One region of the Niabella beijingensis genome, then DNA from elsewhere that is predicted to be linked to it. Evidence: riboswitches for the same ligand, from Rfam matches in the RefSeq annotation. Region 1 holds a riboswitch; each other region holds the start of a gene.

Region 1 (3,278 bases):
CAAACCAGGTAAACTGAAGCATAGTGCTGGTTGCCCGTTTGCCACCGGCTCCCGGAAGATTGGGCGCATTATTCAGAATATAATTCGCGTTTACTCCTATTTTTAATTTTGAGGTTACATTATAGTTGGCATTAAAAGACAGGTTATCTTTTTTAGCCTCGCTGTTTGGCACTACCCCCAGCTGCTTCTCATTATTATAAGAGATCCGGTAATCGTAATTGTCGCCGGCATTGGCCAGCGCGATCCCGTTGCTGTAGGTGACACCGGTACGGAAATAATCCCGCACATTATCGGGATGCGGCACAAAGGGTACGGGCAGGCCGTTTGAATAAAACTGCGGGATCAGCCGGCCATCTAGTTTTGGGCCCCAACTCTCATCCACTCCGTCGTTATCACCACCCCCTTTACCATCTACATAGCTGAACTTGCCTTCCGAACCTTGTCCGAAAACATTCTGGTATTCCGGAAGGATCAGCAAACTGGCGACATTCACATTTGAGTTCAGGGTGATCCCCAATCCTTTTTTACTTCTCCCGGTTTTGGTCTTAATCAGCACCACTCCCTGTGCGGCCCTTGAGCCATAAAGTGCGGCAGCGTTGGGTCCTTTCAGCACGCTGATGGTTTCAATATCTTCCGGGTTCAGATCCGAGATCGCATTACGGAAATCCCGGGAGCCTCCGGCGCCCAGCTGTGAGTTATCTACCGGTATACCGTCCACCACAAAAAGCGGCTGGTTATTTCCGGCGATAGAGGTTTCGCCTCTTATTACAATACGCGAAGAGCCCATATCTCCCTGTGTATTGGTGATACGGACCCCGGCGATCTTTCCTGCAAGGGCATTCACAATATTGGTTTCCTTTGCTTCGGAGATATCTTTTGCCTTTAATTCCTGTGTCGCATATCCCAGGGATTTTTTGGCCTTGGTGACACCCAGGGCCGTTACCACCACTTCGTCCAGCGCATTACTGGAACTTTCCAGCTGCACTACCAGCGCTCCCTGAACAGTGTCCGTATTGACCTGGCGGTTGGCATACCCCACATAAGAAAAAAGCAGGACCGCATGCGGACCGGCGGCTATTGAAAAGCGGCCCTGGTCGCTGGTTAAGGTACGCCGGTTGGTTCCTGAAACTTCTACGGTCACCCCTGTCAGCGGCGCGCCGGACTGAAGCTCCTGTACAGTGCCTGTGACCGTTACAGACTGAGCAGCTCCCAGCAGGGGAAAAAGAAAGAACGCTGCGTAGATGAGTCTTCTTAGAAAATGGTTCATTGTTATATTCTATTTTAAAATATTCGGATGGCTGGGGCATACGAAACCCGTTCGGCCCTGGCCGTCAACTGAAACTGAAATAAAAAAAGAGATTAAATCAACAGCAACAACACCCTATACCCATAGTAAGGAGTTGCAGCATTTGTGTGTTACGACAGCTCGCCTGCCGGCAATTGGGAGACCAGTAGTCCTGACCCGGGGATTGCATTTTTGTGTTCATGTTCAAAAATTGCCGTTTTAAAAAATCTGTTATGGAAAGAGAATCGTGAATAGAAGACAATGCAGGGAACATTGACCACTCACTTATCTTTCCTTTCTGGATGGATGTAGCACCGCTCCTTGATGGTGGTTGCTAAGACTTCCCAGGGCCATTTCCCTCAGTCTTTCTTGATAAGTTGTCCGTTAAGACAAAGCAAAGGTAATTGCTAAACTATTATTAACAAAATAAATTTCTACAAAATAAGTAGACTATTAATGAAGGCTTCATTTTCATAGTCGCAGGTAATTACTGAACGGGGGACTTCGCCGGAAATAGCCGCATTGCCTGAAGCGGGCGGACTTGTTCAGGTTGGCAGGCCGGGCGCCTGATCTCATCATAAAAAAGCCATCTCTTAAACGGAGATGGCTTTATAAAATATAAATTCTGTTTCATGGCAGTGCGCTGAAGTCCACCTCCGGTGCTTTTCCTGAAGGCTGACGCTCCACCATGGTATCATATGGAACATAGTCATTAAAAAAGCCGCAGTTCCTCAGATAGAATTGTTGTCCTTTTACACCACCTGCATAATCTTTACGGTAACCCACACGCGCCGTATTGTCGGCAGTAAAGCGGGCCTTGGTAAGCTCCTGCCAGTTGCCTTTGGTATCCCGCACCCACTGGTTGCCAAAAAATACATTCCGTTCTATATCGCCCTGGTTGGGACTGAAGTTTTCAAGAAACGAATGCGGCCGCTTCAGATATGTGGCCAGTTTGGGACGCCGGAAGCTGGCCACCAGTAACCAGGTCTTTTTTGCACCGTCATAAAAATAAGCGGTATAAATGGTATGACTATCCCCATCCGGTACTACATGCAGCAAAAACTTATAGGTGACCGCCGCCTTCCAGTTATACTTCAGGATGCTTTGCCCCCCGGCGCCTTCATTACCAAACTCACCGGTATAAACCCCTTCTCCTTTTTTCAGCATTTTGATCTTATGATCCTCCGGGATCTGTTTGGGGTCATCTGTCTGGTAGGGACTCCAAACAGAAAACAGGATGCGGCGCTCCGTTGCGGAGTTCACCTGCATTCCAAAGTAGCCCTCACCAAAGCCATTGGCCATAAAATAAGAACCGATCACATCATTGCCTTCCGGTACGGTTACTTCATTGTAAAACCACTCAGCATCCACCTCTTTTGGCAACTGGTAGCCCATATGTACAGAAGGACCTCTTCTTCCCCAATGAAAAAAATTGCCTTCATTGTTCCTGGTATAACCGGCTTTATCGGTAAGCGCAGTGCCCTCCAGCTTCAGGGCCGTTACATCCGGGAAACAGCAGCCTTCTTTTTTTATCCCTTTCACCACGATCGGCACATAGCCGCTGTCCTTCAGGGTCCATTCCCCGATGTAAAAAGAAGTTCCCCCGTCTTTCAGTGTTGCCTTACGGGTCTGTTCGAACAGGGACACAGCGATTTCCGGGTTGCCGGTAACGGCGCCGGTTTCCAGCCACACCTTAAGGGTGCCGGGCTGTGTTACCCGTATATAGGCAGTAAACCCATCGTTGATCTTTGTCCAGTGGCTCACGCCGCTATTACGTATCCGTACCCCGTCTTCGGATCTTTGCTGCGCCCAGGCATTTCCTCCCATGGGCAGCGTGACCGGCTGGGCATTGACAACAGAAGAAAAAAGCAGTAATCCTGCAAACAATCCTTTCACGGAACGGTTCATAAAGCGTAATTTTTTGTGTGTATGCGAATATATTGTGAAACCCCGTGATTCCGCTGCTCAACCGATTGCATTCATCCAGGCAGGA
Region 2 (3,278 bases), 1.6 Mb from region 1:
TTCCTGTATCAATAAACTAAAAGCTATTGAACAGATCGTTTCATTCGAATACAAACAGGCAGGACCGGGAACGCGCTGCGTCATCTTATCGGATTATATCCGAAAGGAATTTTTAGCCGCAGAAAAAGAAAATAATACCCCCATCAATAAGCTGGGAGTTGTACCCGTTTTTGAAACACTCAGGAGATCAAACAACAATAATAAAAAACTGGGGGTGTTGACCGGTTCCCTTGTGATTATCCCGCAAACAGCACTTCCCCTGCTGAATGCGATCGCTTCACCGGGTTCCTTTTCAACCACACCACTGAGTTATGACACCCGCTACCTGTTACTTACCATAACGGCAGGCAGCAGGCAAAGCGCTGTCTCACTCGTTACCCATCTTTTTCAACGCGGGGCCATCGAGGTACTGACAGGTACAAAATCGTTGCTGGGTGAAGGTTGGGACGCACCGGAGATCAACACACTGGTACTGGCAAGTACGGTCGGTTCCTTTGTACTTTCCAACCAGATGCGGGGACGTGCCATCCGCGCCGTTCGCACCGATCCCGGAAAAACCGCTAACATCTGGCATCTTGCCTGCGTGTACCCCGCGCTGCAAAACGGGGGAAGCGATTACCAGGCCGTAGCCCGCCGCCTAAAAGGATTTGCAGGCATTAGTTCCGGCGAACCACCCATTATCGAGAATGGTATCGCAAGGCTGGACCCACCTGCAGACCTGACAGATGCATCACTGCTTGATGTACACACTCAAAAAAGCTTTGCCCGTGCACAGGAAAGAAGGATACTGAAAGAACGATGGACAGCAGCAATTGCAAAAGGCAGTCAGCTCACAGACGCATTAAAAATTCCGTTCAAAGAAAAAAGACCCTACGAGCAAACGCAAAAACTTTACCTGTTCCGCACCATCAGAAATTTATTTTTTCTGATCGCGCTGGCTTTTGTGCATTTTTTACAGGATGCACTGATCGCCTATCTAAAGCTGTTCAAAGCCGTCCATTCAGGTGCAGGGCTCACGCTTTTTATTTCTATCTTTTCGCTGGGGGGGATCGTCATTTTCGGTGGCGCCACATTTAAAGCGTTTAAGATCTATATAAAATACCGGGACATTGCCCTGGATCTCAAACATATCGGAGATGCACTGCTCAATACCCTGATTTACACAGGAGCCATTAAGTCGCCGGAAGAAAAACTCAGGGTAGTTGCCACAAAAGAAAAAGCCGGCGCCGTTTTCTGTCACCTGGAGGGCGCTACCTCGCTGGAGCGTTCCGTCTTCATGGATGCGCTTTTTGAATTGGTGGACCCGGTTACAAATCCGCGTTACATCATCATCCGTAAAAGCAGGTTGTTCTTCTTTGTAACCCAGGAGGATTATCATGCCGTTCCCCGCCTGCTTGGCAGGCACCAGCACGCTGCCGGCTATTTCAGAAAACAATGGCAAACACAGGTAGGCCGCTGTGAACTTGTTTACACAAGAACACAGGAAGGCCGTAAACTCCTTTTGTATGCCCGGTTAAAGTCGCTGGCCGCCGTGCTGGAAAACAAACCGGAACATACCAGCAAATGGATCTGATTTTTACAGCTCATTTTTTTACTGCTAAAAAAATCTTCTGTAAAATTTGGCGGTCTCGGTAAATAGTCTATACTTTTGCCATAGTTCTTGAAAATATTCTTATCCAGAAAGACCGAGGGACTTGACCCGATGACGTCTTGGCAACCTCCGCATTGCGCGGGAAGGTGCCACCTTCAACCACACTTGTGGAAAGATAAGTTAGAAAAAGCTTTTTCATTATTTACAAAATAACTGAATGCGCTTCTGACTTGTCGGGAGCGCATTTTTTTTGCTCCCGGCATCATTGTCGTTCGTTTTTCCGGATGGATTTTCAGGTGTATTCTTCACAGTTAAAAAAAACAAAAAATGAAAGAGCAAACAAAGATCCTGCACAGCATTCCGGTAGATGAACTGACCGGAGCCATCTCCACTCCCATTTACCAGACCTCCACTTTTGTACAGGAAGCGCCCGGTGTACACCGCGGATACGATTATTCCCGCACCAATAATCCGACACGTGCCGCATTGGAAAAACTGATCGCCACCCTGGAAGGCGGCAGCAACGGGTTCGCCTTTGCAAGCGGCCTGGCGGCAATTGACGCTGTTGTAAAACTATTGAATGCGGGGGATGAGATACTCGCAGTGGATGATATATACGGCGGTGCCTTCCGGCTGTTCACCCATATCTATCAAAAATTCGGCATCCGGGTGAATTATACCGACACCACCGATACCGAGCAGGTAGCAAAAGCCATTACACCCAAAACAAAACTGATCTGGATCGAAACGCCCACCAACCCTACATTAAAGATCTCCGACATCCCCGCCATTGCCACACTTGCGGCAGCCCGTAATATCCTGCTTTGTGTAGACAACACCTTTGCCTCTCCTGCTGCGCAAAAGCCACTGGAACTGGGCGCCGACATCGTGGTGCACAGCGCTACCAAATACCTCGCCGGCCACAGCGATGTTATTGCAGGTCTTGTGGTTACAAAAACCGCTGAACTGGGCCACCAGGTCAAATTCATACAGAACGCTTCCGGTGCCATACTGGGCCCTTTCGACAGCTGGCTTACTATCCGCGGCATCGAAACACTCTCTCTCCGCATTATACAACATTCGAAAAGCGCACAGGCCGTTGCCGAATTTCTGAAAACACAGGAGCTTGTCAGAAACGTTTATTATCCCGGGCTCACGACCCATCACAATTACACTGTTGCAAAACGGCAGCAGAAATACTTTGGAGGCATCGTCAGTTTTGACCTCCAGGTGGATGAACAGGAACCGGCAACACAGCTTACAAAGGCCACGCAGTATTTTCAGCTGGCAGAAAGCCTGGGGGGTGTTAAAAGCCTGATCTGTTTACCCAGTGAAATGACCCATAAATCGATCCCCGCCGGGATCCGCCGCCAGGCGGGCGTTACAGACAGTCTCATACGGCTCTCTGTAGGACTGGAAGACCCCGAAGACCTGATCCAGGATCTGAAAAGAGCGTTGCGCATTGCAGCGGGAAAACTGGTAACCCGTACATGGTAACAATAACTAAACTGTATCAAAAGGCGGAATTATGAGAATAATGTCAGGCTCCACTTATAGATTCCGAACAAAATCCGATAGCTATCGGATCAGGACGACATCTTGGTAGCGACAAGCTATAAGAAACACCTTTTGATACAGTCTTCTTAATTCTTTAATAGACACTCGCTGTATCAAGTGTTGCAACAGC
Region 3 (3,278 bases), 1.7 Mb from region 1:
ACAATATTTTCAACAAAATGGATGGGGTAGGCAACCCTTGTATTCTCGGTAAGGGAAGCGTCATCAAAGTTGATCCGGTTGGTGCCGGGATAGAAAGTTACATTTTCAACCAGGGCATGCGGCCGGATGGCATGAAAGATTTCAGGTTCTTTTTCTTCTGAAAGGTTGATGCATTTCGCATAGCAGCCGCCTTCAAAATTGAACACCTTTTCATTGTCCCATCCATGTTCATCATCCCCGATCAGTTTGCGGCAGGGGTCCGTGCTCAATGTTGTTTTGCCGGTACCGCTCAGTCCAAAGAACAGCGCGGTATCTCCTGTGGGTCCCAGGTTGGCCGAACAATGCATGCTGAGCACTTCCTTTGCCTGGGGCAGCAGGTAATTCAGGATCGAAAAAACACTTTTCTTTATTTCTCCTGTGTAAGCGCTGCCGGCTATCAGGATCATCCTGTGTTTAAAGCTGACAACTGTTGCATTGCCCTGGCGGGTGCCGCAACGCTCCGGATCCAGTTCCAGTCCGGGTGCGGAAAGAATATGCCAGTCGGGTTCAAACTGTTCGAGTATTTCTTCCGACGGACGTAAGAAAAGATGATGCGAAAACAGGTTCATGGAAGGCAGCTCGTTTATCACCCTTATGTTCAGCCGGTATTCCGGCGCCGCACAGGCATACGCATCTCTTATCCAGAGTTCCGGTCTTCCGTTCAGGTGGCTGCGGACATCTTCCAGGATCCGTTCAAAAAAATGCTCCTCCAGGGGATTGTTAAAATTACCCCAGTCAACAGAGGTGGCCGTCAGCTCATCCTTTACAATAAATTTGTCCCTGGGCGACCTTCCTGTAAATTTCCCGGTGTTGATCACCAGGGCGCCGGTATCGCTTAACCGCCCCTGGTTGTTCCTGAGGGTATCTTCCACTAATTCTTCAGGAGTTAGCTGGTAATGCACCCGATTCGTTAAATTCAATCCGGCAGCCTTTAATTGCTGCACCGGCATCTCGAATGGCTTTGTAAGCATATGGTTTCTTTCTTCTTTTGTTGAAGCAGCAAAAATAGAGTTTAGAAAAAATCTAAAAAAATAATATTTTAATGCCTGTTTTTAAATATTTTAAAAAGTATACATCACATAATTGAATTAATTTCAATTATTAATTGCTGTACTAACAATTGTTCGTAAAAACAGTTGTTACTCAGCCACTTGTTGCGGGCAGCAGGTCCGGGCTTTTTTCTTTGGGAATAGTTTCGTAGCTTTGCGCCGTTCTGCAACTGCAGAAAAGTTCTTTAATTCCCTGGCTCCGGCCGGGACCTTATCAAGAAAGGCAGAGGGTGTGGCCCTGTGAAGCCTTGGCAACCTGTCTGGGACAAGGTGCCAATTCCAACCGTGCAGCAGCAAGGAAAGATAAGTCGGATCAGTAGTGTATTAAGAAATTTTAATAGGACAGCTCATCTGGTTTATCGGATGGGCTTTTTTTATGTGCCACCGGCAGCTGTCATAATTTTTTTTTGAATATGAAACAAAACGCTACTAAATTCGTAGTCCGCATGACACAGAAAGCAACATATACTTTTTCTTGCATTACCCCCGTAATGTGTTGCTGTATTTGCTGTATGCCTTAGCAGGCATATACTATCTTCATCTACCCCAACGGGTCTTTATGACCCTCTATTTATTCAGCACATCTTTTTCACTTCATTAAATTCATCATTCTTATGAGCGATCAATTACATTTTGACACGTTACAGGTGCACGCCGGCCAGCAGGCAGATCCCACTACCGGAAGCCGCGCCGTACCTATTTACCAAACCACTTCTTATGTTTTTAAGAACGCGGACCATGCTGCCAATCTTTTTGGATTGAAGGAGTTCGGGAATATCTATACCCGGATCATGAACCCGACCACCGATGTTTTTGAACAACGCATTGCCGCACTGGAAGGAGGTGTTGCCGCACTTGCCACTTCCTCCGGTCAGGCAGCCCAGTTTCTTGCAATCACCAACCTGCTGCAGGCAGGTGAGAACTTTGTGACCTCTCCCTTTTTATACGGAGGCACTTTTAACCAGTTCAAAGTATCCTTTAAACGACTGGGCATCGATGTACGTTTTGCAGCAGATGATAACCCGGACAGTTTCCGCCCCCTGATCGATGACAAGACAAAAGCCATTTACATAGAAACACTGGGCAATCCGCGGCTGAATGTTCCCGACTTTGAAAAATTTGCAGCCCTGGCCAAAGAATTTGACCTGCCGCTGATTGTAGACAACACCTTCGGTGCGGGCGGATACCTGTTCCAGCCGATCCGGCATGGCGCCAACATCGTGGTGGAAGCCGCCACCAAATGGATCGGCGGACATGGCAACAGCATCGGAGGCGTTATCGTAGACGGAGGAAATTACAACTGGGGAAATGGAAAATTCCCGCAATTCTCCGAGCCTTCCGAGGGATACCACGGATTGAACTTCTGGCAGGTATTTGGAGAGGGGAATCCGCTCGGACTGCCCAATATTGCCTTTGCCATCCGCGCCCGCGTGGAAGGGCTCCGCGATTTCGGTCCGGCACTCAGCCCCTTCAATGCCTTCCTGCTACTGCAGGGCATCGAAACCCTTTCCCTGCGTGTACAGCGTACGGTGGACAATGCACTGGCCCTTGCACAATGGCTGGAGCAGCACGATAAGGTGGACTTTGTATGGTACCCCGGCCTTGAAAGCAGCCCCTATCATACACTGGCAAAAAAATACCTTACCAACGGCTTTGGCGGCGTACTGCAGTTTGGTATAAAAGGCGGACTGGAGAACGGGAAAACATTCATCAACAGCCTGAAGCTGGTAAGTCACCTGGCAAATGTGGGTGACGCAAAAACACTCGCCATACATCCGGCATCCACCACGCACGAGCAATTGAGCGAAGCAGAACGGGCAAGTGCAGGCGTACTGGACAATCTCATCCGCATCAGTTCAGGCATTGAGCACATCGATGATATAAAAGCTGATTTTGAGCAGGCCTTTGCCGCAGTTTTTAACCAGTAAAATTAATTACCCATTACGTCCTGTAAGTGTCCGCTTACAGGACGTTTATAAGAAAAATGCTCCGGCCTTCCGCAATAAAACCGGCAGGGCCACCGAACAGAGAATGCAACAAAAAACATTTACATACCCGGCACCTTTTGTATTGGAGAGCGGCGCCGTCTTTCATAACCTGCGACTGGCTTATACCACTTACGGTGCCATCCGCAAGGACCAGACCAATGTCATCTGGATCTTTCATGCACTGACTGCCAACAGCAACCCG

The links. A riboswitch is a leader RNA that binds a small molecule or an ion and turns the genes downstream of it on or off. The one in region 1 is predicted to bind S-adenosylmethionine.
Region 2: another riboswitch for S-adenosylmethionine. It lies ahead of K7B07_RS03470 (trans-sulfuration enzyme family protein); the one in region 1 lies ahead of K7B07_RS09790 (SusC/RagA family TonB-linked outer membrane protein).
Region 3: another riboswitch for S-adenosylmethionine. It lies ahead of K7B07_RS02775 (O-acetylhomoserine aminocarboxypropyltransferase/cysteine synthase family protein); the one in region 1 lies ahead of K7B07_RS09790 (SusC/RagA family TonB-linked outer membrane protein).

What each region holds. Positions count from the first base shown of each region.
Region 1 is NZ_JAIQDI010000001.1:2,350,864-2,354,141, forward strand. Features, by position in the region: gene K7B07_RS09790 (SusC/RagA family TonB-linked outer membrane protein) at 1-1,267, opposite strand, end outside; SAM riboswitch class I at 1,568-1,664, opposite strand; gene K7B07_RS09795 (DUF3472 domain-containing protein) at 1,916-3,193, opposite strand.
Region 2 is NZ_JAIQDI010000001.1:792,891-796,168, forward strand. Features, by position in the region: gene K7B07_RS03465 (DEAD/DEAH box helicase family protein) at 1-1,573, shown strand, start outside; SAM riboswitch class I at 1,670-1,773, shown strand; gene K7B07_RS03470 (trans-sulfuration enzyme family protein) at 1,919-3,088, shown strand; gene K7B07_RS03475 (aldo/keto reductase) at 3,243-3,278, opposite strand, start outside.
Region 3 is NZ_JAIQDI010000001.1:660,037-663,314, forward strand. Features, by position in the region: gene pckA (phosphoenolpyruvate carboxykinase (ATP)) at 1-1,010, opposite strand, end outside; SAM riboswitch class I at 1,297-1,398, shown strand; gene K7B07_RS02775 (O-acetylhomoserine aminocarboxypropyltransferase/cysteine synthase family protein) at 1,703-3,016, shown strand; gene K7B07_RS02780 (homoserine O-acetyltransferase family protein) at 3,120-3,278, shown strand, end outside.